One region of the Pseudomonas sp. 8_5_2 genome, then DNA from elsewhere that is predicted to be linked to it. Evidence: predicted binding sites of a transcription regulator. Region 1 holds the regulator's gene; the other holds the start of a gene.
What was found. The regulator FliA, encoded in region 1, starts transcription of late flagellar genes. The targets are predictions, from matches to a motif close to CTAAAGTTTNNNNNNNNNNNGCCGNTAA.

Region 1 (14,195 bases):
CGTAACAACCTGGCCGGTCTTGGCCGGGGCAACCTGGGTGTGCCGCTGTTGCTGCTGGTGATGTTGGCAATGATGATGTTGCCGATACCGCCGTTCCTGCTCGACGTGTTCTTCACCTTCAACATCGCCCTGTCGATCGTTGTCCTGCTGGTCTGCGTGTACGCCCTGCGGCCGCTCGATTTCGCCGCATTCCCCACCATCTTGCTGGTGGCCACGCTGCTGCGCCTGGCCCTGAACGTGGCCTCCACCCGAGTGGTGATGCTGCACGGCCAGGAAGGCCATGGCGCCGCCGGCAAGGTGATCCAGGCCTTTGGCGAGGTGGTGATCGGCGGTAATTATGTCGTTGGTGCGGTGGTGTTCGCCATCCTCATGATTATCAACTTCGTGGTGGTCACCAAGGGCGCCGGGCGTATCTCGGAGGTGAGCGCGCGTTTCACCCTCGACGCCATGCCCGGCAAGCAGATGGCTATCGACGCCGACCTCAACGCCGGCCTGATCGACCAGGCCCAGGCCAAGCACCGCCGTGCCGAGGTGGCCCAGGAGGCCGAGTTCTACGGTTCGATGGACGGTGCCAGCAAGTTCGTCCGCGGGGACGCCATCGCCGGCCTGTTGATCCTGTTCATCAACCTGATCGGCGGCATATTGATCGGCATGATGCAGCACGGCATGAGTTTCACGGAGGCTGGCAAGGTGTACGCCCTGCTGACCATTGGTGACGGTTTGGTGGCGCAATTGCCTTCACTGCTGCTGTCCACCGCTGCCGCGATCATGGTTACCCGTGCCTCCGGCTCCGAGGACATGGGCAAGCTGATCAACCGGCAGATGTTCGATTCGCCCAAGGCACTGGCGGTTTCCGCCGGGCTGATGATCGTCATGGGCCTGGTGCCGGGCATGCCGCACGTCGCCTTCATCAGCCTTGGCCTGCTGGCGGGCGGTGGCGCCTACCTGGTGTGGAAGAAGCAGCAGAAGACCAGGCTGCAGGCACTCAAGGAGGCGCAGCAGCAGCAGGACTTGCTGCCTTCGCCGCAACGTGCACTGGAAACCAAGGAGCTTGGCTGGGACGATGTCACGCCGATCGACATGATCGGCCTGGAGGTCGGTTACCGGCTGATCCCGCTGGTCGACCGCAACCAGGGTGGTCAGCTGCTGGCGCGGATCAAGGGGGTGCGCAAGAAACTGTCCCAGGACCTGGGCTTCCTGATGCCCACGGTGCACATCCGCGACAACCTCGACCTGCAGCCCAGTGCCTACCGCCTGACCCTGATGGGGGTGATCCTTGCCGAGGCCGAGATCTACCCGGACCGCGAACTGGCCATCAACCCGGGCCAGGTATTCGGCACGCTCAACGGTATTGCCGCGCGGGACCCGGCATTCGGCCTGGAAGCGGTGTGGATCGACGTTGGCCAGCGCTCGCAGGCGCAGTCGCTGGGCTACACCGTGGTTGACGCCAGTACCGTGGTGGCTACCCACCTCAACCAGATCCTGCAGAAGCACTGCCACGAGCTGATCGGCCACGAAGAGGTGCAGCAATTGCTGCAGGTGCTGGCCAAGGCATCGCCTAAACTTGCAGAAGAGCTGGTGCCCGGTGTCATTTCCTTGTCGGGCCTGCTGAAGGTGCTGCAGGCCCTGCTGTCGGAGCAGGTACCGGTGCGCGATATCCGCAGCATTGCCGAAGCGATCGCGAACAATGCCGGCAAGAGTCAAGATACCGCCGCGCTGGTGGCGATGGTGCGCGTCGGATTGTGTCGCGCCATCGTGCAAAGCATTGTCGGCGTTGAGTCTGAGCTGCCAGTGATTACCCTGGAGCCAAGGTTGGAACAGATTTTGCTCAATAGTCTGCAAAGGGCCGGGCAGGGTCAGGAAGATGGTGTTCTTCTGGAACCTAGCATGGCCGAGAAGCTGCAACGTTCGCTGATCGAGGCGGCTCAGCGCCAGGAAATGCAGGGCCAGCCGGCCATCCTGCTGGTGGCCGGCCCGATCCGCGCCATGCTGTCGCGTTTCGGTCGCCTGGCTGTACCGAATTTGCATGTGCTGGCGTATCAGGAAATACCGGACAACAAGCAAGTCACCATCGTTGCCACCGTGGGCCCTAACGGCTGAGGTAGTGGATAATGCAAGTTAAGCGATTTTTCGCCGCCGATATGCGTCAGGCCATGAAACTGGTCCGTGATGAGCTGGGCGCCGATGCCGCGATCATTGGCAACCGCCGCATTGCCGGTGGTGTCGAACTGACGGCCGCGCTGGACTACAAGCTGTCCGCCCTGGCCCCGCGCGTGCCCAACGCCGAGCTGGAAGAAGAGCTGCGCAAAACCCACACGCGCATCGCCACTGCCCAGGCCGAGCTGGACCACCGCCAGGACAGCAGCGACAACAACCGCCAATTGTTTGCCGGGCAGTCGCTGACGGCCGCCGAACCGCTGGTCGAGCCCCACGTTGACACCCCCGAGGCGGCTGCCGCCCCGGCCGCGGCACCAGTCGACCCGCGCCTGTTCGATGCCATGCGCTCCGAGCTGTCGGGCCTGCGCGAGCTGCTGGAAGTGCAGCTCGGCTCCCTGGCCTGGACTCAGTTGCAGGGCAGCAAGCCGCAGCAGGCCAACCTCTGGCGCCGCCTGCAGCGCATCGGCCTGTCCGGGCCGATCGCCCGTGAGCTGCTGGACCTGACCGCCGAAATCGAAGAACCACGCCAGGCCTGGCGCATGCTGCTGGCGCACCTGGCGCGGATGATCGACATTCCCGAAATCGAGCCGATCGAAGAGGGCGGGGTGATTGCCGTGGTCGGCCCGGCCGGCATGGGCAAGACCACCACCCTGGCCAAGCTGGCCGCCCGCTACGTGCTCAAGTACGGCGCGCAGAACCTGGCGCTGGTGAGTATGGACAGCTTCCGCATCGGTGCCCAGGAGCAGCTCAAGACCCTGGGTCGCATCCTCAACGTGCCGGTGACCTACGTCGACCCGGGCCAGTCGCTGGCTGCGGCGCTGGAGCCGCTGCTGCGCAAGCGCGTGGTGCTGATCGATACCGCCGGCCTGCAGGCCAGCGACCCGGCCCTGCGCATGCAACTGGAAACCTTGGCCGGGCGTGGCATTGCCGCAAAGAATTACCTGGTACTGGCCACCACCAGCCAGAAGCAGGTGCTGACCGCCGCCTATCACAGCTACAAGCGCTGTGGCCTGGCCGGCTGCATCCTGACCAAACTCGATGAATCGGCAAGCCTTGGCGATGTGCTGAGCCTTGCCATCAGTCATGAACTGCCCGTGGCCTATCTCACCGATGGCCCGCGCATTCCAGACGACCTGCACTTGCCACGTGGGCACCAGCTGGTGACCCGGGCAGTCAATGTGCAGCAGCAGGACGAGCCCAGTGAAGAGGCCATGGCCGACATGTTCGCTGATCTCTATCACAACCCACGGCGAGCGGGTTGACCATGAAGCGTGTGCAAAGTCGCTATACCAAGGGGTACGCAGAATTGCCCTACGTGTGGCCTGAGTCCCAGCGAGACAAGGTAAAGAACAGACATGGGTAGCATGCATCCTGTACAGGTGATCGCCGTGACCGGTGGTAAAGGTGGCGTCGGCAAGACTAACGTTTCAGTGAACTTGTCCCTGGCGCTGGCCGAGCTTGGCCGCAGGGTCATGCTGCTCGACGCCGACCTGGGCCTGGCCAATGTCGACGTGTTGCTGGGCCTGACTCCCAAACGTACCCTGGCCGATGTCATCGAGGGGCGCTGCGAGCTGCGCGATGTGATGCTGCAGGGCCCCGGCGGCGTGCGCATCGTGCCGGCGGCCTCGGGCACGCAGAGCATGGTGCACCTGGCCCCGGCCCAGCATGCCGGGCTGATCCAGGCGTTCAGCGACGTCGGCGACAACCTCGACGTGCTGGTGATCGACACCGCTGCGGGCATTGGCGACTCGGTGGTGAGCTTTGTCCGCGCGGCGCAGGAAGTGCTGCTGGTGGTGTGTGACGAACCGACCTCGATCACCGATGCCTACGCCCTGATCAAACTGCTGAACCGCGACTACGGCATGAACCGTTTCCGCGTGCTGGCCAACATGGCGCAGAGCCCGCAGGAAGGGCGCAACCTGTTTGCCAAGCTGACCAAGGTCACCGACCGCTTCCTTGACGTTGCCCTGCAGTACGTGGGCGCCGTGCCGTACGACGAGTGTGTGCGCAAGGCGGTGCAGAAGCAGCGTGCAGTCTACGAAGCCTTCCCTCGCTCCAAGTGCGCGCTGGCCTTCAAGGCGATTGCGCAGAAGGTCGACAGCTGGCCGCTGCCGGCCAACCCGCGCGGCCACCTGGAGTTCTTCGTCGAGCGTCTGGTGCAACCCACCAGCGCGGGACCCGTGCTATGAACGCGAGTGGCTTCAAGATGTACAGCCGGGCGTCGAAAGACGCCCAGTACGAGCTGATAGAACGCTACGCGCCGCTGGTCAAGCGCATCGCCTACCACCTGCTGGCGCGGCTGCCGGCCAACGTGCAGGTCGAGGACCTGATCCAGGCCGGCATGATCGGCCTGCTGGAAGTGGCCAACAAGTACGACGCCAGCAAGGGCGCCAGCTTTGAAACCTACGCCGGTATCCGCATCCGCGGCGCGATGCTGGACGAAGTGCGCAAGGGCGACTGGGCACCGCGCTCGGTGCACCGCAACACCCGCATGGTCAGTGACGCGATGCGCGCAGTCGAAGCCAGAACTGGCCGTGACGCTAAAGATCATGAAGTTGCTGCCGAACTTCAATTGAGTCTCGATGATTACTACGGGATCTTGAACGATACCCTGGGCAGCCGCCTGTTCAGCTTTGACGACCTGTTGCAGGACGGCGAGCACGAAGGGCTGCATGAGGATGGCGCCAGCGGCCAGGTCGAACCTGCCCGCGGCCTGGAGGACGAGCGCTTCCAGGTAGCCCTGACCGAGGCCATCGCCAACCTGCCGGAGCGTGAGCGCCTGGTGCTGGCGCTGTACTACGACGAAGAGCTGAACCTCAAGGAAATCGGTGAGGTGCTTGGGGTCAGCGAGTCGCGGGTCAGCCAGTTGCACAGCCAGTGTGCTGCGCGCCTGCGCAGCCGCCTTGGGGAATGGCGGGCGCGTTGAGCCCGTTGTCGTTGCAGTCGTTTTCTACGTTGTACCGGATTGATTGAATGCGCGCTCGCAGCCGAGCGCGTTCGAGACTGCTTGGAGGTCTACTTGAACAAAGATATGAAAATCCTCATCGTTGACGACTTTTCGACGATGCGGCGGATCATCAAGAACCTGATGCGCGACCTGGGTTTCACCAACACGCACGAAGCGGACGACGGCACCACGGCGCTGCCGATGCTGGAGAACGGTGACTACGACTTTCTGGTGACCGACTGGAACATGCCTGGCATGTCCGGCATCGACCTGCTGCGTAAGGTGCGTGCCAGCGAGAAGCTGAAAACCATGCCGGTACTGATGGTGACCGCCGAAGCCAAGCGCGACCAGATCATCGAAGCGGCCCAGGCCGGCGTCAATGGTTACGTGGTCAAGCCGTTCACCGCTCAGGTGCTCAAAGAAAAGATCGAGAAGATCTTCGAACGCGTCAACGGCTGAGTCACGCCAGGGGGCGCGCCATGGAATCATCACAAACGTCGTTGGGCGAGTTCGAATCGACCCTCAAGAAGCATGCCCAGGAGCTGGTCGAAAGCCTGGAGCGAGGCCGTTTTGGCGAGGCGGTGCAGCTGATTCACGAGCTGAACCAGACCCGCGACCGCGGCCTGTATCAGGAAGTCGGCAAGCTGACCCGCGAGCTGCACAGTGCCATCGTCAGTTTCCAGATCGACCCGACCATGCCGCAAGCCGAGGAGGTGTCGCAGATTACCGACGCCACCGAGCGCCTGTCGTATGTGGTCAAGCTCACCGAGGGCGCGGCCAACCGCACCATGGACCTGGTCGAGGAAAGCACTCCGGTGCTCAACGACCTGGCCAGCGAGGCCAAGGCGCTGAGCACCGACTGGCAGCGCTTCATGCGCCGCGAAGTGGCTGCGCCAGAGTTCCGTGACCTGGTCAAGCGCGTCGACAGTTTCCTGACGCACAGCGCTGAAGGCAACCGCAAGGTAGCTGGCCACCTCAACGACATTCTGCTGGCGCAGGACTACCAGGACCTGACCGGTCAGGTGATCAAGCGTGTCACCACGTTGGTGACCGAAGTGGAAAGCAACCTGCTCAAGCTGGTGCTGATGGCCAGCCAGGTCGACCGGTTTGCGGGCATTCAGCATGACCACGATCAATTGCGTGCAGAAAAAGATCGAGAAAAACATCCGACTCGGGGTGAAGGTCCGCAGATTCATGCCGATAAGCGTGAAGACGTTGTGTCCGGTCAGGACGATGTCGATGATTTGCTGTCCAGCCTGGGTTTTTAAGGAGCACGTTTGATGAGCTTCGGCGCCGATGAAGAAATCCTCCAGGATTTCCTGGTAGAAGCCGGCGAAATTCTTGAGCAACTGTCCGAGCAACTGGTCGAGCTGGAAAGCCGGCCCGACGATGCCGACCTGCTCAATGCGATCTTTCGCGGTTTCCACACTGTAAAAGGGGGCGCCGGCTTCCTTCAGCTGAACGAGCTGGTGGAGTGCTGCCATATCGCCGAGAACGTGTTCGACGTGCTGCGCAAAGGTGAGCGCCGGGTCGACGCGGAACTGATGGACGTAGTGCTTGAAGCACTGGATACGGTCAACAGCATGTTTGGCCAGGTGCGCGAGCGCGCCGAAGTGACTCCGGCCACCCCTGAGCTGCTGGCGGCATTGTCGCGCCTGGCCGAACCTGGCAGCGCCGAAGCGCCTGCGGCAGCCGTTGCTGCACTCCAGCCCGCCGCCGAGGCGCCGCTGGCTGCTGCGGCCGATGACGCGCAACAGGACATCACCGACAGCGAGTTCGAGCAGCTGCTCGATTCGCTCGATGCGGTCAAGGCACAAGCTGCTGCCGACGAGCAGATGCAGGGTGAGCCCGTCAGTGCGGCCGGCGACGAAATCACCGACGCCGAGTTCGAGTCGTTGCTCGACCAGTTGCACGGCAAAGGCCAGTTCAGCGCTGAGGTTGTGGCGCCGCCGGCTGCCGTCAGCGCTGAAGCGGTCAGCGACGAGATCAGCGACGCCGAGTTCGAATCGCTGCTCGACCAGTTGCATGGCAAGGGTACGTTCCAGGTCGATGCGTTGCCGGGTGCCAAGGCGCCGTCGCCTGCCGCCGCTGAACAGACCGCTACGGCCAGCGCCGCCAGCGACGAAATCAGCGAACACGAATTCGAAGCCCTGCTCGACCAGTTGCACGGCAAGGGCAAGTTCGGCGGCGACGTTGCTGCGGTCGAAGCACCGGCTGCGGCCAGGGCGCAGGCGCCAGCTGCGGCGCCTGCGCCTGCCAGCAAACCTGCTGCTGCCCCTCGCGCGCCGGCCCCGGCCGCCGACAAGCACGCGGTCAGCGAAGCGGAAACCACCGTGCGGGTGGACACCGCGCGCCTGGACGAGATCATGAACATGGTCGGCGAACTGGTGCTGGTGCGTAACCGCCTGGTGCGCCTGGGCCTGAACAGCGGTGACGAGGCCATGTCCAAGGCCGTGTCCAACCTCGACGTGGTTACCGCCGACCTGCAGACCGCGGTGATGAAAACCCGCATGCAGCCGATCAAGAAAGTCTTCGGCCGCTTCCCGCGCCTGGTCCGCGACCTGGCTCGCCAGCTGAAAAAAGAAATCAACCTGGAGCTTGTCGGCGAAGAGACCGACCTCGACAAGAACCTGGTCGAGGCCCTGGCCGACCCGTTGGTGCACCTGGTGCGCAACGCCGTCGACCATGGCATCGAGATGCCCGATGAGCGTGATGCCTCCGGCAAGGCGCGCACGGGCCGCGTGGTGCTGTCGGCCGAACAGGAAGGCGACCACATCCTGCTGTCGATCTCGGACGACGGCAAGGGCATGGACCCGAACATCCTGCGCGCCAAGGCCGTTGAAAAGGGCCTGATGGACAAGGACGCCGCCGAGCGCCTGAGCGAGTCGGACTGCTACAACCTGATCTTCGCCCCGGGCTTCTCGACCAAGACCGAGATTTCCGACGTGTCGGGGCGTGGCGTGGGCATGGACGTGGTGAAGACCAAGATTTCCCAGCTCAACGGCTCGATCAACATCTACTCGGCCAAGGGTCAGGGCTCGAAGATCGTCATCAAGGTGCCGCTGACCTTGGCGATCATGCCGACCCTGATGGTGATGCTGGGCAACCAGGCGTTCGCCTTCCCGCTGGTCAACGTCAACGAAATCTTCCACCTCGACCTGTCGCGCACCAACGTGGTCGACGGCCAGGAAGTGGTGATCGTGCGCGACAAGGCACTGCCGCTGTTCTACCTCAAGCGCTGGCTGGTGCAGGGCCAGGTGCACGAAGAGCAGCGCGAGGGCCATGTGGTGATCCTGTCGGTGGGCACCCAGCGCATCGGTTTTGTCGTCGATCAACTGGTTGGCCAGGAAGAAGTGGTAATCAAGCCGCTGGGCAAGATGCTGCAGGGGACCCCGGGGATGTCCGGGGCCACCATTACCGGTGACGGGCGCATTGCGTTGATTCTCGACGTCCCGAGCATGCTCAAGCGTTACGCCGCGCGGCGTATTTGATTTCGGTGGCGCACCCTGGCGGGTTGCGCCGCCTAATGGAGTGTTTATGGCAGTCAAGGTCCTGGTGGTGGATGATTCCGGTTTCTTCCGCCGCCGCGTCTCGGAAATCCTCTCGTCGGATCCGACGATCCAGGTAGTGGGTACCGCGACCAACGGCAAGGAAGCAATCGACCAGGCGCTGGCGCTGAAACCCGATGTCATCACCATGGACTACGAAATGCCCATGATGGACGGCATCACCGCGGTGCGGCACATCATGCAGCGCTGCCCGACGCCGGTGCTGATGTTCTCCTCGCTGACCCATGAAGGCGCCCGGGTCACCCTCGATGCGCTGGATGCCGGTGCGGTTGATTACCTGCCGAAGAACTTCGAGGACATCTCGCGCAACCCCGACAAGGTCAAGCAGATGCTGTGCGAGAAGGTGCACACCATTTCCCGCAGCAACCGCCGTTTTGGCAGCTACGCCAGCCACGTGCCGTTGGCCGCACCTGCACCGGCGCCTTCCAGCAGCCCTGCACCTGCCAGCGGTTTCACCAGCCCTGCACCAGCGCGTACTCCCGTGCCTGCCCGTGCACCGGCCGCTGCGCCTACGCATTCGCCAGCCGCCAAGCGCAAGCCCTACAAGCTGGTCGCCATCGGCACCTCCACCGGTGGCCCGGTTGCCCTGCAGCGGGTGCTGACCCAGCTGCCGGCCAGCTTCCCGGCACCGATCGTGCTCATCCAGCACATGCCGGCCGCGTTCACCAAAGCCTTTGCCGAACGCCTCGACAAACTGTGCCGCATCAGTGTCAAGGAAGCCGAGGACGGCGACATGCTGCGCCCCGGCCTGGCGCTGCTGGCCCCGGGGGGCAAGCAGATGATGATCGACGGCCGTGGCACGGTGAAGATCCTGCCCGGCGACGAGCGCCTGAACTACAAGCCGTGCGTGGACATTACCTTCGGCTCGGCGGCCAAGTCGTATGGCGACAAGGTGCTGTCGGTGGTGCTCACCGGCATGGGCGCCGATGGCCGCGAAGGTGCGCGCCTGCTGAAACAGGGCGGCAGCACGGTGTGGGCCCAGGATGAAGCCAGCTGCGTGATCTATGGCATGCCCATGGCCATCGTCAAGGCCAACCTGGCTGACGCCGTGTACAGCCTGGACGAAATCGGCAAGCACCTGGTGGAGGCGTGCGTCTGATGGACGTCCTCAGCCTGATCGGCCTGATCCTCGCCTTTGTCGCCATTGTCGGTGGCAACTTTCTCGAAGGCGGCCATGCCGGTGCCCTTGTTAACGGCCCGGCGGCGCTGATCGTGCTGGGCGGTACCCTGGCGGCGGCGCTGCTGCAGTCGCCGCTGTCGTCGTTCAAGCGTGCCTTGCAGATCCTGCGCTGGATCCTGTTCCCGCCACGGGTCGACCTGGCGGGCGGGATCGACCGCGTGGTGAACTGGAGCCTGACCGCACGCAAGGAAGGCCTGCTGGGCCTGGAGGGGGTGGCCGACAGCGAGCCCGACCCTTATGCACGCAAGGGCCTGCAGTTGCTGGTGGACGGCGCCGAACCGGAAGCCATCCGCAGCATTCTCGAAGTCGATTTCCTGACCCAGGAAAGCCGTGACATCCAGGCTGCCAAGGTATTCGAGAGCATGGGCGGCTACGCGCCGACCATCGGCATCATTGGTGCGGTGATGGGCCTGATCCACGTGATGGGCAACCTGGCCGACCCGGCGCAACTGGGCAATGGTATTGCCGTGGCCTTCGTCGCCACCATCTACGGGGTGGCCAGCGCCAACCTGATACTGCTGCCGATCGCCAGCAAGCTGAAGGCCCTCGTCATGCGCCAGTCGCGCTACCGCGAGATGCTGCTCGAAGGCCTGCTGTCGATTGCCGAGGGTGAAAACCCGCGCTCGATCGAGCTGAAGCTGCAAGGCTTCATGGAGTAACCCATGCGTCGCCGTCGCCATACCGAGGAACACGAAAACCACGAACGCTGGCTGGTGTCGTACGCCGACTTCATTACCTTGCTGTTCGCTTTTTTTGTGGTGATGTACTCGATTTCCTCGATCAACGAGGGCAAGTACAAGGTCATTTCCCAGGCCTTGCTCGGGGTGTTCAACGACCCGGAACGCAGCATGAAGCCGATCCCTATCGGTGATGAGCAGCCGTTGAGCGTGCGCCCGGCCGAGCCGTTGGTCAAAGAGAGCGAGCAGACCGAGGCTGCCTTGGGCGCGACCAATGTCGACCCGCTGAAAACCATCAGCGATGACGTGCGCGATGCCTTTGGCGATCTGATCAACAGCAACCAGATGACCGTGCGTGGTAACGAGCTGTGGATCGAGATCGAGCTCAATTCGTCGCTGCTGTTCGGCAGTGGCGATGCCATGCCCAGCGACAAGGCCTTTGCCATCATCGAGAAGGTGGCCAACATTCTCAAGCCGTTCGCCAACCCGGTGCACGTCGAGGGCTTTACCGACAACCTGCCGATTCGCACGGCGCAGTACCCGACCAACTGGGAGCTGTCGTCGGCGCGGGCGGCGAGCATCGTGCGCCTGCTGGCCATGGAAGGGGTCAACCCGGCGCGCATGGCCTCGGTGGGCTACGGCGAGTATCAGCCGGTGGCCGGCAACGACACCGCCGACGGCCGTGCGCGCAACCGGCGGGTGGTGCTGGTGATTTCGCGCAACCTCGAAGTGCGCCGGAGCCTGACCGGCTCGGGCAGTGCCAACGCTAAACCGGACGCTGCATTGCGCCGGGCTGGCACACAAAGTGCACCGGCAACGCCAGCAACGGTGGCGGGGCAATAAGTCGTCAAATCTCTGTCACTGTTAACGAGTTCATGACATTGACGGCGATCCCTGTGGGAGCGGGTTCACCCGCGAAGATCGCGACTCGGTATATGGCACCGGCTTTGCCGGTGTTCGCGGCGGTTCGACGCTTCGATAAACCCGCTCCCACAGTGATTGCGCGAGCTTTCAAATTTTGAGCAAGGCAGTGTCCCTGCCAAATCAATAGATAGAGTTTGCTTGATGAGAGTCTGGGCAGTAGCCAATCAAAAAGGTGGCGTCGGCAAGACCACCACTACCATTGCCCTGGCCGGCCTGCTGGCCGAGGCCGGCAAGCGCGTGGTCGTCGTCGACCTCGACCCGCACGGCTCGATGACCAGCTATTTCGGGCACAACCCGGATGCCCTGGAGCACAGCTGCTACGACCTGTTCCTGCACAAGGGCGGGGTGCCCGAAGGCTTGCCTGGGCAACTGCTGCTGCCCACCAGCGACGAGCGCATTTCGTTGTTGCCGTCGAGCACCGCGCTGGCGGTGCTGGAGCGCCAGTCGCCGGGGCAGAATGGCCTGGGGCTGGTGATCGCCAAGAGTCTGGCGCAGCTGTGGCAGGATTTCGACTACGCCCTGATCGACAGCCCGCCATTGCTCGGCGTGCTGATGGTGAACGCGCTGGCGGCCAGCCAGCAGCTGGTGATCCCGGTGCAAACCGAGTTTCTGGCGGTCAAGGGGCTTGAGCGCATGGTCGGTACGCTGGCGATGGTCAACCGCTCGCGCAAGCAGGCACTGCCTTACCAGATCGTGCCCACCCTGTTCGACCGCCGTACCCAGGCCTCGCTGGGCACGCTCAAGCTGTTGCGCGATACCTACGGCCAGCAGGTGTGGCAGGGCTACATCCCGGTCGACACGCGGCTGCGCGATGCCAGCCGCAAGGGTGTCACGCCCTCGCAGTTCGACGGCAAGAGCCGCGGCCTGATTGCCTATCGGGCGCTGCTAAAGCACCTGCTCACTTACAAGACTGCAGCGCAGGTGGCTTGATGACCCAGACTCGGCACACCAGCACCCGGCCACAGGTGGCCCTGCAATCGTACCTTGACGGGTTGCTGCAGGAGGCCACCGAAGCTGACGACCTGATCGAGCTACCGGCAGCGGCGCAAGAATTCGCCGCAGCGGTGCGCGAGGAGCAGGCGCGTGATGCCCGCCAGCCGGCAAGGCAAGCGCCAGCCGAAGCCGACATCAGCCCTGCGCTGCGACCTTTCGCCGAGCCCCGGCTGGCGGTGTTGCCCAGCGTGATACCGGTTGAACCGCCGGTGGTGACCGTGGTCGAGCAGCAGGTGGTGGCCGAGGCCGCCATACCGGTGCTGGTCGAAGAGCAAGCCCCGCAGCCCGCGGTACCGTTGGTCGATGTGCATTTGCCGGCCCCCGACCTGCCTGCGCCGCCACCCAGTGAAGACGGTCGCCCGGCGTGGGCGGCCGAGCCGTTCGAATGCCTGCTGTTCGACGTTGCCGGTCTGACCCTGGCGGTGCCTCTGGTGTGCCTGGGCTCGATCTACAACCTGGCGGGCCAGGAGCTGACGCCGCTGTTCGGCCAGCCCGACTGGTTCCTCGGCATCCTGACCTGCCAGGCCGGCAACCTGAAGGTGCTGGACACGGCCCGTTGGGTGATGCCTGACCGCTATCGCGATGACTTTCGCCAGGGCCTGCAATACGTGATTTCCGTGCAGGGCTACGAATGGGGGCTGGCCGTGCACCAGGTCAGCCGTTCGCTGCGCCTGGACCCGTCCGAGATCAAGTGGCGCAGCCAGCGCGGCCAGCGGCCATGGCTGGCCGGCACGGTGATTGAACACATGTGTGCCCTGCTCGACGTCGCCGCACTGGCCGAGCTGATCGCCAGCGGCGCGGTCAAGCAGATGCATGCCAAACAGCAATGACAGCGAACACACCGCCAATGGCGGATTTTGAGGGTAGGGGAATGAAAAAGTCGTCCGCACAAGGTTCCGAAGATCCGATTCTGCAGTGGGTTACCTTCCGTCTGGACAACGAGTCCTACGGCATCAACGTGATGCAGGTGCAGGAAGTGCTGCGCTACACCGAAATCGCTCCGGTGCCGGGCGCGCCTAGCTATGTGCTGGGCATCATCAACCTGCGCGGCAACGTGGTGACGGTGATCGATACCCGCCAGCGCTTCGGCCTGATGCCCACCGAAGTTACCGACAACACCCGTATCGTCATCATCGAGGCCGACAAGCAGGTGGTCGGCATCCTGGTCGACAGCGTGGCCGAGGTGGTGTACCTGCGCCAGTCCGAGATCGAGACCGCGCCTAACGTGGGTAACGAAGAGTCGGCCAAGTTCATCCAGGGCGTGTGCAACAAGAATGGCGAACTGCTGATCCTGGTCGAGCTGGACAAGATGATGACCGAGGAAGAGTGGTCCGAGCTGGAGAATATCTGAGTTGATCCTACAGGTTGCTGTCATCTTCCTGACGCTGGTCTGGGCGCTGAGCCTGTGGTTTTTCCTCAACTACAGCAAGCGCCAGCGCGAGCTGGCCGCGCAGCAGGCCGAGGGCGATGCCCTGCGTGACCAGCGCATCAAGGACCTGGCCAAGCGCCTGGACGACTACCAGAACGGTACCGTGCGCATGGGCGAGGCGCTGCACGCGTTGAGCGCAGTGGTTACCCCGCTGCCCGACAAGATCCAGCAACTGGAGCAGCGCGACCCCAGCAACGTCACCTTCAGCCAGGCGGCCAAGCTGGTGGGCATGGGCGCCAGCGTCGCCGAGCTCACCGAAAGCTGCGGCCTGACCCAGGCCGAGGCGGAGCTGATGAGTAAATTGCATCGCAGCGAAAAC
Region 2 (15,560 bases), 2.1 Mb from region 1:
TGCACCTGCCCGGTGGCATGCCCAAAAGCGCGCGGCAGCTGGCGGCTGAAAATGATGCAGCGTTCCAGGCCGCGATCGTCGAACAGGTCGCCGACAGCAACAGCCTGGCCCGGCTTGCGGAACAGGCAGTGCGCAAACGCCTGGCGCTCGATCCGTTTGACCGCCAACTGCTGTTGTTCGAAAGCACTTACCAGTCACAACTCGGCCTGTTACGTACCGACCCCGGCAACCTGCCCGAAGACATGCAACAAAGCTATGACGCTCTTGGCACCTTGCGCTCGGAGATTCTCCTGGACCTGCAGCTGAGCGCGCGCTGTCATGAAGAGTCGGCACGGCTGATGACCCGCATGCTCCAACGCTGCGAAGCGCTCGCTGAGCCTCGGTTTGCCAAGCTTGCGCTGGTGAAGGAACAGTTCGATGCGCAGACTGGCCGTGTAGTGAAACAATCTGCACCCTGGCAGGCAGACAACCAGCGTACCCGGGGTGACCTGGCCTACAAGCTCATCAAGAACGACACTATTTTGTTCCTGAGGCTGCGCCAGCTGGCAGACCATCGCGAAATCGAGCGACAGAATGCCCTGCTTCCTTCAGGTCCACTGGACGCGCAACAGCTGCAGCAATACACCGCAGTGCGCGGCCGCTATCGCGATGTTCTCGCTATCGACCGACGTATCCTCGAGGCCAGCCTGCGCCTTGACCGCAATACCCTGGCCACCCTCAACGATGCGAAAATCCAGTTTGCGGACAAGGAAAACCAGATTCGAAAGTTGATCGAGATGCGCCCCTGTTCCTCGGTCCTGTTGCGCAGGCAGGTCATCGGCGACCTGTACCAGTTGACGTTCGACCGTGCATTGTCGACCGACGTCGATGGCGACGCGTTGCGCTTGATGCACGCCGAGCTGTTCAACGACGACTTTCGGACAGCAGCGATCAGCCATGAACTGTTGGCAGGTAGCGACCTTTCGCTTGCCGACCAGGCTGAAATCCTCAACTACGCCCTGCGCCAGTACGAGCGCGCGACAGGCATTGCCAGGTATCTGCAACTGTGGGAAGACCCGGCGCTGGACATGCCGATGCTGGACGCCTATATCGCTGAAGTCGGCGCCCTCAAGCAGGTCGCAGAAAGCAATCTGAGTACAGTATTGAGCGACAGCCAGCTACCTGACCCGCCTGCGCCGCGGCAGGTGGCTCACCGCATACGCCCGGGGCGCCGCAAGTTGATAAGGACGTCAAGAGGCAGGGCAGTACTGGGCGATGAGGTCGAGGGGTCCAGCCAAATGGCTCAGCATGATCCAGACAGCGGCCAGGTGTTGCAGGTGTACGAGCAACGGGAAGGGCTTTATGACGACACCCCTGCCCCCCAGGCCGGGCCTCGCAACTACCGGGCAATGCGTGAGCGTGCTACATCCTTGATGGGGGGAACGATACGTCTTGAGATTACCGCTCGCCAGTATGTAAGCAGCGATGAACCGAACGGTCTGGCAGACCTCATGGACGGTTTCATCGACAATCTGGACGAGCTGGCGTCCGGGCTCGGCACCAGCCACCAGGACCAAGCGATGACTGCTCGTCTAGGCGAGACCAGCGCCGCGCTGCGCACACTCAAAAACGAACTGCTGACAGTAACCTACCTGAATACTCGCCACCCCGGGAGCGATGCACTGAACTACCTGCACCGGGCAGGCAAGATCATCATCCAGCCAGGCCGGGTGAGAAAACGCCTGCGGGCCGGTGACTTCCTGGATGTCTACACGATCCGCAGGGCAGATCTGCCAGAGGAAACCCTGTGGGAGGCACATTTCCACTATGCCCGTGCAGACGCGGGCTCGCACGATTTCAGCAAAGGCCACCTGAAATTCCCCGAGCCCCTCGGGCTGAGCCGCAGCGCCCGCCTGGAAGCGGCAAGCAGTGCCACCGAGCGAGCCAACGTGTACCGGGGTGACCTCAAACTGGCACAGGTCGAGGGCGTGATACCGTTTCCTGCCTCCTGAAGCCCGATTGGCAGCGCTGCCTGCTCGGCCATCGGCAGGCAGCCCGACTCAGGCCAGGGCCTTGTCCAGCGCGCGCTCGATCTCGCCCTTGATGGTGCCGCTCATCATCGACAGCATCATGCCAAGCTTCAGTTCCACGCGAATGCTGTCATCGCCAATGTGCACGCTGCCGTTGGCGCCGCTGCGCGCCACATCGACGCGATCACCGTTCCAGGTGGCCTTCAGGTCGTATTCGCGGCTGAGTTTGTCGACCAGCGCTTCGGCCTTGGCACGGGCGGCCTCGCGGCCGAGTGAGTGTTTGCGTTCGACGCTGATCTGGGTCATGCGGGCATTCCTGAAGATGTAGACATAATTGGCATTATGCCCGCCCCTGCCCACTGGCACACCCCGCCAAGACAAATCTGCCTGTTCGCCCTAGAATGGCGGTAATTTTTTCCGGTGAAGCGATATGAACGACCAGCGCAAAGGCGAACACGCCGAACCCACCACCCATTTCGGCTACCAGGACGTCCCTGAAAGCCAGAAGGCGAAAAAAGTCGCCGAAGTATTCCACTCGGTGGCCGCCAAGTACGACCTTATGAACGATGTGCTGTCCGGCGGCATGCACCGCCTGTGGAAGCGCTTTACCATCGAGCTGTCGGGTGTGCGCAGCGGCAACCGCGTGCTCGACATCGCCGGTGGGACCGGCGACCTGGCCGCCAAGTTCTCGCGCCTTGTCGGCCCTACCGGGCAAGTGGTGCTGGCCGACATCAACGAGTCGATGCTAAAGGTTGGCCGTGACCGCCTGCTCGACCGTGGCGTGGCCGGCAACATCGAGTTCGTCCAGGCCGACGCCGAGAAGCTGCCGTTCCCGGACAACCACTTCGACTGCGTGACCATCGCCTTCGGCCTGCGCAACGTCACCCACAAGGACCAGGCCATCCGCTCGATGCTGCGCGTGCTCAAGCCCGGTGGCCGGCTGTTGATCCTGGAATTCTCCAAGCCGACCAGCAAGCTGATGTCCAAGGCCTACGATGCCTACTCGTTCGCCTTCATGCCGCTGGCCGGCAAGCTGATCACCAACGACTCCGAAAGCTACCGTTACCTGGCCGAATCGATCCGCATGCACCCTGACCAGGAAACGCTGAAGAGCATGATGGTCGAGGCCGGCTTCGACCGCGTCACCTACCACAACATGACCAGCGGCATCGTAGCCGTGCACCGGGGGATCAAACCCTGATGCTGCTGGCCGGGCTGCTCGCCAGCGTCGAACATGGCCTGAACCGGGTCTTGCGCATGGACAGCACGGCCCTGCCGCGGCTGGCTGCGCTGGAAGGCAAGGTCATAGAGATCGACTGCCGCCAACCGGCCCTGCAGGTGTTCATCCTGCCCGATGAAGAGGGCCTGATGCTCGCCGCCCACTGGCAAGGCGAGGTTGATTGCAGCCTGCGCGCCCCGGCCGGCAGCCTGGCGCAACTGGCCCTGGCCAGCGACAAGACCGCTGTGCTGCACAGCCCGCAGGTCGAACTGCACGGCGACAGCGCCGTATTGCTCGACCTGTTCGGCGTGCTGCAAGACCTGGAACTGGACTGGGAGCACGAACTGCAGCGCTGGCTCGGCCCGGTGGCCACGGCGCTGCTGGCCGGCCATGTCCGCCTGCGCGCACGCTGGACCCGTCAGGGCCTGGCGCGCTTCAGCCGCAACCTGTCCGACTACCTGGCCGAAGAGTCCCGCACCCTGGTCGGCAAGCGCGAAGCCGAAGCCGCCTTCAGCGAACTCGACACCCTGAAGCTTGATACCGAACGCCTCGAGGCGCGCCTGCAGCGCCTTTCCCGATCCCTTGATACCAGCGATAACGCATGAAGCTGCTCGCCGTCCGCCGTCTTTTTCGCATCCAGCGTGTGGTGATCCGCTACCGTCTCGATGACCTGCTGTTCGACCTGCCGCTGCCTTGGTGGCTGATGAGTCTGCGCCTGCTGATGCCATGGCGCTGGCTGCCTCGCAAACCGTCCGAGCTCAATCGCGGCGCACGCCTGCGCCTGGCGCTGCAGGACCTGGGGCCGATCTTCATCAAGTTCGGCCAGTTGCTGTCTACCCGGCGCGACCTGCTGCCCAACGACATCGCCGACGAGTTGATGCTGCTGCAGGACCGCGTACCGCCGTTCGACCCCAAGCAGGCCGTGGCGCTGATCGAGGCACAACTGGGCGCCCCGGTGGCGCAGCTGTTCAGCCGCTTCGACGTGGAGCCGCTGGCCTCGGCCTCGGTGGCCCAGGTGCATGCCGCACGCCTGAAAACCGGCGAAGAGGTGGTGGTAAAGGTGGTGCGCCCAGGCCTGAAGCCGGTAATCGCCCAGGACCTCGCCTGGCTGTTCCTGATCGCCAAGGCCGCCGAACGCGCCTCGGCCGACGCCCGCCGTCTGCACCCGGTGGAAATCGTCGGCGACTACGAAAAGACCATCTACGACGAGCTCGACCTGCTGCGCGAGGCGGCCAACGCCAGCCAGCTGCGGCGCAACTTCGAAGGCTCCGAGCTGATGTACGTGCCCCAAGTGTACTGGGACCTGTGCCGGCCCAAGGTGCTGGTCATGGAGCGCATCTACGGCGTACCGGTGACCGACATGGCGACCCTGGCCGACCAGCGCACCGACATGAAGCTGCTGGCCGAACGCGGCGTGGAGGTGTTCTTCACCCAGGTGTTCCGCGACAGTTTCTTCCATGCCGACATGCACCCCGGCAACATCTTCGTCAGCACGGTCAAACCCTGGAGCCCGCAGTACATCGCCATCGACTGCGGCATCGTCGGCAGCCTCACCTCGGAAGACCAGGACTACCTGGCGCGCAACCTGATTGCCTTCTTCAAGCGTGACTATCGCCGCGTTGCCCAGCTGCACATCGACTCGGGCTGGGTACCGGCGCACACCAAGGTCAACGAGTTCGAGGCAGCGATCCGCACTGTCTGCGAGCCGATCTTCGAAAAACCGTTAAAGGATATTTCCTTCGGCCAGGTGCTGATGCGCCTGTTCCAGACCGCGCGGCGCTTCAATATGGAAGTGCAGCCGCAGCTGGTGCTGCTGCAGAAGACCCTGCTCAACATCGAAGGCCTGGGCCGCCAGCTGTACCCCGACCTGGACCTGTGGAGTACCGCCAAGCCATTTCTCGAGCGCTGGATGCGCGAGCGCATGAGCCCCAAGGCCGTGCTGGGCAATGTCTATAGCCAGGCCGAACAGCTGCCGCATCTGGCGGGCATGGCCCGCGACCTGCTTGAGCGCCTGTCGCAACCGCACCTGCAAGACCCGCAGATGCCGGAACGGCGCCGCCAGGGCGACCGCCGGGCGCTGCGCCTGCTCGGCGCCGGCCTGCTGGGCGGGGGTGCGGTACTGGCTGCCGGCGCCGCCGAAGCCGCCAGCCTGGCCGCCCCGGCTGCCTGGCCGGCCTGGCTGATGCTGGCTGCGGGCCTTTACCTGATTGTGCGCCAATAGCCAGCCGCGCCTGCGGCTGGCACACTAGCGCAAAGGGCCCGGCACAGGAGCGGGCCCGTTTTGGAGTCGACGATGAAAGACTGGCTGGACGAGATCAAGTGGAACAGCGACGGCCTGGTACCGGCTATCGCCCAGGACCACAAGACCGGACGCGTGCTGATGATGGCCTGGATGAACCGCGAATCGCTGGCCCTGACCGCCGCCGAGCAACGCGCCATCTACTGGTCACGGTCGCGTGGCAAGCTGTGGCGCAAAGGCGAAGAATCGGGCCATGTGCAGAAACTGCACGAAATGCGCCTGGACTGCGACGCCGACGTGATCATCCTGATGGTCGAGCAACTGGGCCATATCGCCTGCCATACCGGCCGTGAAAGCTGCTTCTACCGGGTTTTCGAAAACGGCCAGTGGAACACCGTCGACCCGGTCCTGAAGGACCCGGATGCCATCTACAGCGCAGGACACTGACATGAGCGACACCCTCGACCGCCTGGCCGAAGTGCTTGAAGAACGCAAGCAAGCGGCCCCTGACAGCTCCTACGTGGCCAGCCTGTACCACAAGGGCCTGAACAAGATTCTGGAAAAACTCGGCGAAGAGTCGATCGAGACGATCATTGCCGCCAAGGATGCCGCCGTCAGCAAGGATTACAGCGATGTCATCTATGAAACCGCCGACCTGTGGTTTCATAGCCTGGTGATGCTCAGCGCACTGGGCCAGCATCCGCAAGCCGTGCTCGATGAACTGGACCGCCGCTTTGGCTTGTCCGGTCATGATGAGAAGGCCGCACGAACGCCTTCTGCCTGATGTATTTTCGGGGCGTGCTGCGCGCCCCTGTGGGAGCGGGTTCACCCGCGAAGCTTGCAACGCGATATATGGCACCGGCTGCGCCGGTGTTCGCGGGTGAACCCGCTCCCACAAGGTTTGCAATGCAGCCCGGATAGGGCCAACACACAATATTCAGGAGTACGAAATGGGTATTTTTGACTGGAAACACTGGATCGTCCTGCTGGTCGTCGTGGTCCTGGTGTTCGGCACCAAGAAGCTGAAGAACTTCGGCAGTGACCTGGGCGAATCGATCAAGGGCTTCCGCAAGGCCATGAACGAAGAAGAGAACAAGCCGGCCGAGCAAACCCCGCCGCCCGCCCAGCCTGTGCCTCCGGTGCAGAACACTGCGCAACAGGCCCAAGGGCACACCATCGATGGCCAGGCCCAACCGGTCCAAGAGCCGCAGCGGAAAGACTGACCATGTTCGGCATCAGTTTCACCGAGCTGCTGCTCGTCGGCCTGGTCGCCCTGCTGGTGCTCGGCCCCGAGCGCCTGCCGGGTGCCGCGCGCACGGCAGGGCTGTGGATCGGCCGACTCAAGCGCAGCTTCAACAGCATCAAGATGGAAGTCGAGCGCGAAATCGGCGCCGACGACATACGCCGCCAGCTGCACAACGAGCATATCCTGCAGATGGAAGAGGAAGCCAAGCGCATTCTCAACCCGATGGCCACACCTGCGCAGCCGCCCGTGACCACCGCCACCGTGCAACCCCCTGCCGGGCTCGAAGCCAGGTCGGTCGAAGCACCTGCGGCACCGGTAGCCCCTTCTGAACCGCCTGAAACGCCGCGAGCCCCATGAGCGAGAATCCGGAACACGACCAGCCAATGCCGCTGGTTTCGCACCTGACCGAACTGCGCACCCGCCTGCTGCGCTGCGTCGCGGTCATTTTCCTGATCTTTGCCGGGCTGTTCTCATTCGCCCAGCAGATCTACACCCTGGTCTCCGCGCCACTGCGTGATCACCTGCCGGCCAATGCAACGATGATCGCCACCGACGTGGCCTCGCCGTTCCTGACGCCGTTCAAGCTGACCATGATCGTGTCGCTGTTCCTGGCCATCCCGTTCATCCTCCAGCAAATCTGGGGGTTTATCGCACCTGGGCTGTACCGCCACGAAAAACGCATCGCCATACCGTTGCTGGTGTCGAGCATCCTGCTGTTCTACGCCGGCATGGCGTTCGCTTATTTCTTCGTATTCCCGCTGATGTTCAAGTTCTTCGCCGCCGCCACTCCGGCCGGTGTGTCGATGATGACCGACATCGCCAACTACCTCGACTTCGTGATGACGCTGTTCTTCGCCTTTGGCGTAGCCTTCGAAATCCCGGTGGCGGTGGTACTGCTGGTGTGGATCGGCGTGGTCGACGTGAAGTACCTGAAGAAAATCCGCCCGTACGTGATCATCGGCTGCTTCGTAGTCGGCATGGTTCTTACCCCGCCGGACATCTTCTCCCAGACCCTGCTGGCCGTGCCCATGTGGCTGCTGTTCGAGGTAGGCCTGCTGTGCGGCAGCCTGATTCGCAAGCGCAGTACCCACGACGAAACCGCCGATGACCATAACGATCAGCCGCCTGCGACCCAATCGTGAACCTGTTGCTCCTTGAAGAGGCCGACTTCGTTTCGGCCGACCGTGTCGTTCTCGCTGATCGGCGCTTCACCCACATGCAGGAAATCCATCGCGTGGCGGTGGGCGACAACCTGCGCGTGGGCCGTATCAACGGCCTGATGGGCAAGGCTACCGTGCTGCGCCTGGACAAGCACGAAGCCGAACTTGAAGTCGCCTTCGACCAGCAGCCGCCAACCAAACTGCCGCTGACCCTGGTGCTGGCTGTGCCACGGCCGAAAATGCTGCGGCGGCTGTTCCAGACCGTGGCGACCCTGGGCGTGCCGCGGCTGATCCTGCTGAACAGCTACAAGGTCGAGAAAAGCTTCTGGCAAACGCCCTTCCTGCAGCCGGAAAGCATCCGCGACAACCTTATCCTCGGCCTCGAGCAGGCGCGCGATACCGTGCTGCCTGAGGTGATCATCGAAAAGCGCTTCAAGCCCTTCGTCGAAGACCGTCTGCCGGCCATCGCCGCCGGTACTCTCGGCCTGGTAGGCCACCCCGGCCCCTACCCCGCCTGCCCGCGCGCCGTGGAACAAGCCGTGACCCTGGCCATCGGCCCCGAGGGTGGCTGGATCCCCTACGAAGTCGACCTGCTGGGCAAGGCCGGCTTGGCGCCAGTGCAGTTGGGTGATCGCATCTTGCGCGTCGAGACTGCAGTAACTGCGCTGCTTTCGCGTATTTTCTGACGTAAACGCCACTTTTTCGCCCATCAAGTTTCCCTCCCCCAGGCCGATGGCCTTGGCAACACAACAACTATTTGTGCTGCCAAGGCGCCGGGGAGTCGTACATGTATCAAGGGTTAGCCCAATCGTTGGGCAATGTGAGCGTCAATCGCAAACTGGGGCTGGGCTTCGGCTTGGTGCTGCTGCTGACCCTGGCCATCACCGTGACCGGCTGGCTGGGCATGGACAGCATCATCGATCGTGGCGACAAGCTGGGCAATATCTCGGTGATTCACCAGTACACCCAGGACTTGCGCATTGCCCGGCAACACTACGAACGCAACCGCGACAACGTGGCCGTGGCAGAGCTGGAGAAGGCCCTGAACGACCTGGAGCGGCAGATCCAGCTGATGCTAGGGCAGATCGACCAACCTGAGGATCAGCAACGCCTTCAGCAGCAGCTGGCAGCCGTACGCGAATATCGGCAAGCGTACGCCGACCTCAGCCGGTCCGCTGCCGACCCGGACGCCACGGAGCAGGCATTGCGGCGCATGGCCGACCAGGGCACGGTCTTGCTGAAAGCCAGCCAGGCGATGACTGCCTCGCAAACCGTCGTGCGCGATGAAGGTGCCGCGCGGGCCAAGAGCCTGCTCGCCATGGCTACGGTGCTGGCGCTGGCGTTGGGCCTGCTGGCAGCCTGGGCCATCACCCGGCAGATCATCATCCCGCTGCGCCAGACCTTGCGCGCCGCCGAACGCGTGGCCAATGGCGACCTGACCGAGAACCAGCTGCAGGTGCAGCGACGCGATGAACTGGGCCAGTTGCAAGCCAGCATGCAGCGCATGACCCAGGGCCTGCGCGAACTGATCGGCGGCATCGGCGATGGCGTCACCCAGATTGCCAGTGCGGCCGAACAGCTGTCGGCTGTCACCGAGCAGACCAGCGCGGGGGTCAACAACCAGAAGGTCGAGACCGATCAGGTAGCGACCGCCATGAACCAGATGACTGCCACCGTGCATGAAGTGGCACGCAATGCGGAACAGGCCTCGGAGGCCGCCCTGATGGCCGACCAGCAGGCCCGTGAAGGCGACCGGGTAGTCGGCGAGGCGGTCGCGCAGATCGAGCGCCTGGCCGGCGAAGTGGTCAACTCAAGCGAGGCGATGAACCAGCTCAAGGCCGAAAGCGACAAGATCGGCAGTGTGCTCGACGTGATCAAGTCGGTAGCGCAGCAGACCAACCTGCTTGCCCTCAACGCGGCCATCGAAGCCGCCCGCGCCGGCGAGGCTGGCCGTGGCTTTGCCGTGGTAGCCGACGAAGTGCGCAGCCTGGCCCAGCGTACCCAGCAGTCGACCGAAGAGATTGAAGAGCTGATCGCCGGCCTGCAAAGCGGCACCCAACGGGTGGCCAGCGTAATGGACAACAGCCGCCAGCTGACCGACAGCAGCGTCGAGCTGACCCGCCGTGCCGGCAGCTCGCTGGAGACGATCACCCGTACCGTATCGTCGATCCAGGCGATGAACCAGCAGATTGCCACGGCGGCGGAGGAACAGACGGCGGTAGCCGAGGAGATCAACCGCAGCGTCATGAATGTGCGGGATATCTCCGACCAGACCTCGGCGGCCAGTGAAGAGACGGCCAGTTCGAGTGTGGAGCTGGCGCGGCTAGGCACCCATTTACAGGGGTTGGTGGGGCGGTTCAGGCTCTGATCCAGCGGGACCACACGTTCCTGTAGGAGCGGCCTTGTGTCGCGATGGGGCGCATAGCGGCCCCAAGATTTCAGCTTCGCAGCCTTTATTGCCGGGGCCGCTTTGCGGCCCGTTCGCGACGCAAGGCCGCTCCTACAGCGGTCACGCCGCAAGGTAATTCTTCCTACAGTTGCAAGTGCCATTTCCTACCTGATTATCAGGTCAAGTCCTACAACTCCGCTGCCGATTGGCAAAGGTGTGATGCCAGCAATGCGCCTGCATCCCCTCTCTCAATCGCTCGGAGACTTCCCATGCTCGGCTACCTCAACCGCAAGCTCGGCAACATCAGCGTCGCTGCCAAGCTGGCCCTAGGCTTTGCCGTGGTCCTGCTGCTTACCCTGGCCACCACGATCAGCGGCTGGCGCGCGCTGGATGACGCCATTGTTCGCTCGCAGCAACTCAGCGAAATCGGCCTGATCAACGACCTGACCAAGGACCTGCGCGCGGAACGCATCACCTACCGCGTGCTCGACGACGACGCCAGCAAATCGCGGATGGGCAGTATCCTCGACCAGCTCGACAACATGCTGACCACGCTGCAACAACGCAGCAGCGTCGATGAATCGCGGCAAATGCTGACTGAAAAGCTGGCCCTGCTGCAGCGCCTGCGCGACGACTTCAGCGAACTGCAACGCAGTGTCGCCAACCGAATTGCCTTGCGCGAGGCCATGCAGGTGCAGGAGCAAAAGCTCAATGCCGTCATCGACGAACTGCAGACCCAGGCCTTGCTCAAGATGCCTGCCGACAGCCAGCAAAGTGGCGTGCTAGGCCTGATGGACACGCTCACCCGGCATGTCGACGGCGCCAATCAGCAGAGCCTGGTACCGGCCTATACCTTCACCCCCGTCGAAGACTTTGCCAAGGTCGGCGACAACGCCTTGAACGCCGCCGACAGTAGCCTTGGGCAACTGCTCAGGGGCTTGGCGCCGCTGGGCTTGCCACGCGCACTCAGTGAACAGCCGGGGGTCGAACTGGCCAAGTATCGCGCCATCCTGGACCAGTATCGTCGCGCTGCCGTGCGCGTCGAGCAGCTGCAAAACAACATGGAAAATATGGGCAACGAACTGCGCGCGGTCAGCCTGGAGCTGGGCAAACGCAAGGTCGCACAACGCGACAGCGAAGCCGTGGCTGCCCGCTCACTGCTGACCACCGTGGCGCTGCTGGCGCTGGCGGTTGGGGTGCTGGCCGCCTGGCTGATCACCTTGCAGATAACCCAGCCCTTGCGCCAGACGCTGGCCGTAGCCGCACGCATTGCCAAGGGCGACCTGACCCAGGTCGACACGGTGCAACGCCGCGACGAGATGGGCCAGTTGCAGAGCAGCATGCGCGAGATGACCTTGAGCCTGCGCGCGCTTATCGGTGGTATCGACTAGGGTGTCGGCCAGCTGTCCCAGGCCGCCACGCAGCTGGCGGCCAGCAGCGAAGACACCAAGCTGCGCATCAACCAGCAGCGCGAGGAAACCGACCAAGTGGCCACCGCCATGAACCAGATGAGCGCCACCGTGCAGGAAGTGGCGCAGAACGCCGAGCAAGCCTCGCTGGCCGCCACCAACGCTGACCAGCAGGCGCAGGTGGGTGACCAGGTGGTCGCCGAAGCCATCGGCCGCATCGAGCAACTGGCCGGGCAGATGGACCATTGCCTGGCCGCCATGCAGCACCTGGCGGGCGAGAGCCAGCGCATTGGCAGCATCCTCGATGTGATCAAGTCGGTGTCCGAGCAGACCAACCTGCTGGCCCTGAACGCGGCGATCGAAGCAGCGCGGGCGGGGGAAGCCGGGCGCGGGTTTGCCGTGGTGGCCGATGAGGTGCGCGGGTTGGCCCAGCGAACTTCGACCGCGACAGAGGAAATCGGCCAATTGATCGACAGCCTGCACAACGGTACCGACGAAGTGACCCGGCTACTGGACAGCAGCAAGAGCCTGACCGAGCAGAGCGTGGAGCTGAGCCGCAGGGCAGGCGATGCGCTGAGCCAGATCACCGACACGGTGTCGAACATCCAGGGCATGAACCAGCAGATCGCCACGGCCAGCGAAGAGCAGAGCGTGGTGGCCGAGCAGATCAACCGCAGTGTGCTGAACGTGCGGGATGTGTCTGATCAGACCAGTGCGGCCAGTGAGCAGACGGCGGCGTCGAGTGGCGAGCTGGAGCAGTTGGGGCGGGAGTTGCGGGGGATGGTAGGGCGTTTCAACATCTGAGATTGCCGGAGCTGCTCGCAGCCCAATCGCTGGCAAGCCAGCTCCCACAGGGAATGCACAATTCTCAATACTGCGGTGTGCCTGCAACAGCAACCATGTAGCTCAGTTCCCAGAGGCCGGCGCGATCCCTCTGGGGGCTGGCTTGCCGGCGAAAGGGGCGCAAAGCGCCCCCGGCCATTACAGCACCTGGCGCAGGAACGCCTGCGCACGCGGGTCTTTCGGTGCGGCAAAGAACTCCGCCGGCGGCGAATCTTCCAGCAGCTTGCCGTGGTCGAAGAACAGCACCCGGTCGGCCACTTCGCGGGCAAAGCCCATTTCGTGGGTGACGCAGACCATGGTCATGCCTTCCTGGGCCAGGGTCTTCATCACGTCCAGCACTTCGCCGACCATTTCCGGGTCCAGCGCCGAGGTCGGCTCGTCGAACAGCATCACCTTCGGGTCCATGGCCAGGGCACGGGCAATGGCTACGCGCTGCTGCTGGCCGCCGGACAGGCGCGAAGGGTATTCATTGGCCTTCTGGGCAATACCTACCTTCTCCAGCAACGCTCGGGCCTTGGCTTCGCGCTCGGCCTTGTTGCGCTTGCGCACCACCTTCTGTGCCAGGCACAGGTTTTCCAGCACGGTCATGTGCGGGAACAGGTTGAAGTGCTGGAACACCATGCCGACTTCGCGGCGGTAGGCGTTGATGTCGGTTTTCGGGTCGGCCAGCTGCAAGCCGTCGATGGCCACGTGGCCTTCGTCGAAGTGCTCCAGGCCGTTGAGGCAGCGCAGGAAGGTCGACTTGCCTGAACCCGACGGGCCCAGCACCACCACCACTTCGGCCTTGGCCACGCGGGTGGTGACGTTGTCTACCGCACGCACCACCTGGCCGCGGGTATCGAAGATCTTTACCAGGTCACGAACTTCAATCACTTTGCGCAAGCCTCCGCTCAAGCCGGCTGGCAATGTGCGACAGCGGCAGGTTGATCAGCAGGTACAGGCCTGCCACGCAGAACCAGATCTCGAAGGTCGAGAACGAGGTGGTGATGGCCTCGCGGCCGCTCTTGGTCAGCTCGGTGATGGCGATCACCGACACCAGCGACGTGTCCTTGACCAGGCTGATGAACTGCCCAGCCAGCGGTGGCAGCACGCGCTTGAACGCCTGCGGCAGGATCACGTGGCGCATCGACTGGCTGGTGTTCAGCCCCAGCGAGCGGGCTGCTTCGTTCTGGCCCTTGGCGATCGACTGCACGCCGGCACGGACGATTTCCGCCACGTAGGCGCCGGTGAACAGCGCCAGCGCCGCTACCCCGGCGAACTCGCGGGACAGATTGAGCACGGTGCCGATAAAGAAGTAGAAGATGAAGATCTGCACCAGCAGCGGCGTGCCGCGCACCAGCTCGACATAGACGGTGGACAGGTCACGCAGGGTCGGGTTGTTCGACAACCGGCACAACCCGGCGAACAGGCCGATCAGCAGGCCCAGCGCGCCGGACACTACCGAAATCCACAGCGTGGTCCACAGGCCCCAGGCCAGCGGGCCCGCGGCCCAATGCCGGGTTACGCCGATCGCGTCGCCTTCGGCAACATCGTCGCCGCGGCTCAGTTGCAGGCTGTCCTTGGCCACCTCAAGCACTTGCTCGGCGCCGCTGTCGTCCTTCAGCGTGACACGGGCGTTATCGCCGGAGATGACGATTTCCTGCACGGTACCGTAACCGGCGGCGCGCTGCGTATCCTCGGCCTTGTAGGCGAAATACTGGGGTACGCGGTTCCAGCGCCACTCGTAGGAAATCATCGAGGTAGCCATGTACAGGCTGATCGCCAGGCCCACCAGGACCAGGGCGGTCAGCCCATGCCAAGGCCACTGGGCTTTCTTGTGTTTGATCACGTGGGGTACTTCCGTAAATGCGAACGCGCAGGGTTTGCCTGCGCGTCGGGGTCATAAAGCCGGCTTGTGGCCTGGGCTTTATTCCATTTCCTTTAGCCAGTCCTTGTTCTTGAACCACTTGTCGTGGATACGATCGTAGGTCCCGTCATGCTTGATCTGGTGCAGGAAGTTGTTGATGAAGTTGATGCTGTCGTAGTCGCCTTTCTTCAGGCCGAAGGCCAGCGGCTCGTAGGTGAAGGGTTCTTCGAGGAACAGCAGCTTGCCGGCCCCGGCCTTCTCCACTGCCACAACGTTGTACGGGGCGTCATAGACAAAGGCGTCAGCCTTGCCGTTGACCACATCCATCACCGCCTCTTGCTCGTTGTCGTAGCCATGGTACTGGGCCTTGCCGATCAGCTTCTTGGAAACCATCTCGCCGGTGGTGCCGAGCTTGGAGGTGAGGCGGTACTTCTCGTTGTTCAGGTCCTTGTACGACTTGATCTCGCCGGCCAGTTCCTTGCGGATCAGCAGGGTCTGGCCAACCACGATGAAGGGCTCGCTGAAGTTCAGGCGCAGGTTGCGTTCCTGGGTCAGGGTCATGCCGCTGCCGATCATGTCGAACTTGTCAGTCAGCAGGGCCGGGATGATGCCGTCATAGGCGGTGGAAACGGCCTCGAACTTCACGCCCATGGACTTGGCCATGGCCTTGAGGATATCGACCTCGAAGCCGATGATCTCGCCACGCTTGTTGGTCATCTGGAACGGCATGTAGGTCGGGTCCATGCCCACCCGCAAGGTGCCGCGCTTGACCGCGTCATCGATGGCGCCCGCCTGGGCTGCCGTGACTGCGACCAGGGCGGTAACACCGACCAGCAGCCGCGAAAGGTATTTCTTGATCATCACCAAGTCCCCTAGCAAGAAAAGTAGCGAATCTTATTGTTGGCACGGCCGTACTGGCCGATGTGGCATATCGGGGAGGGATGCTAACGCATGGCGGCCCGGGGACCTAGAGTTGGGGGGGACTTTGTTGGCCAAAATAGGGGGGGGCCCTAAAAGCTTCGCGGGTGAACCCGCTCCCACAAGGTACTGAACAGCCCCTGCGGGAGCGGGTTCACCCGCGAATAGGCCCTGTCAGGCGCCGACGAGTGCCGGCTGGCCTTCATTCTCCGGGTGCAACGGCAACAGCGGCGAATGCGGGTCGTTCTTGATAGAAGCACGCCACACATCGATCCACGCCGC

Region 2: a site for FliA is predicted at 10,303-10,330, ahead of AC5O5R_RS25215 (methyl-accepting chemotaxis protein). Genes of this name have one in related genera too.

Annotation. Positions count from the first base shown of each region.
Region 1 is NZ_CM181238.1:1,680,369-1,694,563, forward strand. Features, by position in the region: gene flhA (flagellar biosynthesis protein FlhA) at 1-2,100, shown strand, start outside; gene flhF (flagellar biosynthesis GTPase FlhF) at 2,112-3,419, shown strand; gene fleN (flagellar synthesis regulator FleN) at 3,513-4,346, shown strand; gene fliA (RNA polymerase sigma factor FliA) at 4,343-5,083, shown strand; gene AC5O5R_RS07735 (chemotaxis response regulator CheY) at 5,189-5,563, shown strand; gene AC5O5R_RS07740 (protein phosphatase CheZ) at 5,584-6,372, shown strand; gene AC5O5R_RS07745 (chemotaxis protein CheA) at 6,385-8,595, shown strand; gene AC5O5R_RS07750 (protein-glutamate methylesterase/protein-glutamine glutaminase) at 8,642-9,772, shown strand; gene AC5O5R_RS07755 (flagellar motor protein) at 9,772-10,512, shown strand; gene motD (flagellar motor protein MotD) at 10,516-11,373, shown strand; gene AC5O5R_RS07765 (ParA family protein) at 11,596-12,384, shown strand; gene AC5O5R_RS07770 (CheW domain-containing protein) at 12,384-13,277, shown strand; gene AC5O5R_RS07775 (chemotaxis protein CheW) at 13,319-13,798, shown strand; gene AC5O5R_RS07780 (DUF2802 domain-containing protein) at 13,800-14,195, shown strand, end outside.
Region 2 is NZ_CM181238.1:5,498,826-5,514,385, forward strand. Features, by position in the region: gene AC5O5R_RS25155 (hypothetical protein) at 1-1,991, shown strand, start outside; gene AC5O5R_RS25160 (polyhydroxyalkanoic acid system family protein) at 2,040-2,315, opposite strand; gene ubiE (bifunctional demethylmenaquinone methyltransferase/2-methoxy-6-polyprenyl-1,4-benzoquinol methylase UbiE) at 2,440-3,210, shown strand; gene AC5O5R_RS25170 (ubiquinone biosynthesis accessory factor UbiJ) at 3,210-3,833, shown strand; gene ubiB (ubiquinone biosynthesis regulatory protein kinase UbiB) at 3,830-5,449, shown strand; gene hisI (phosphoribosyl-AMP cyclohydrolase) at 5,522-5,914, shown strand; gene AC5O5R_RS25185 (phosphoribosyl-ATP diphosphatase) at 5,916-6,251, shown strand; gene AC5O5R_RS25190 (twin-arginine translocase TatA/TatE family subunit) at 6,418-6,690, shown strand; gene tatB (Sec-independent protein translocase protein TatB) at 6,693-7,070, shown strand; gene tatC (twin-arginine translocase subunit TatC) at 7,067-7,855, shown strand; gene AC5O5R_RS25205 (16S rRNA (uracil(1498)-N(3))-methyltransferase) at 7,852-8,559, shown strand; gene AC5O5R_RS25210 (methyl-accepting chemotaxis protein) at 8,661-10,241, shown strand; gene AC5O5R_RS25215 (methyl-accepting chemotaxis protein) at 10,532-11,653, shown strand; gene AC5O5R_RS25220 (methyl-accepting chemotaxis protein) at 11,771-12,475, shown strand; gene AC5O5R_RS25225 (amino acid ABC transporter ATP-binding protein) at 12,653-13,387, opposite strand; gene AC5O5R_RS25230 (amino acid ABC transporter permease) at 13,380-14,342, opposite strand; gene AC5O5R_RS25235 (transporter substrate-binding domain-containing protein) at 14,421-15,218, opposite strand; gene mdoH (glucans biosynthesis glucosyltransferase MdoH) at 15,453-15,560, opposite strand, start outside.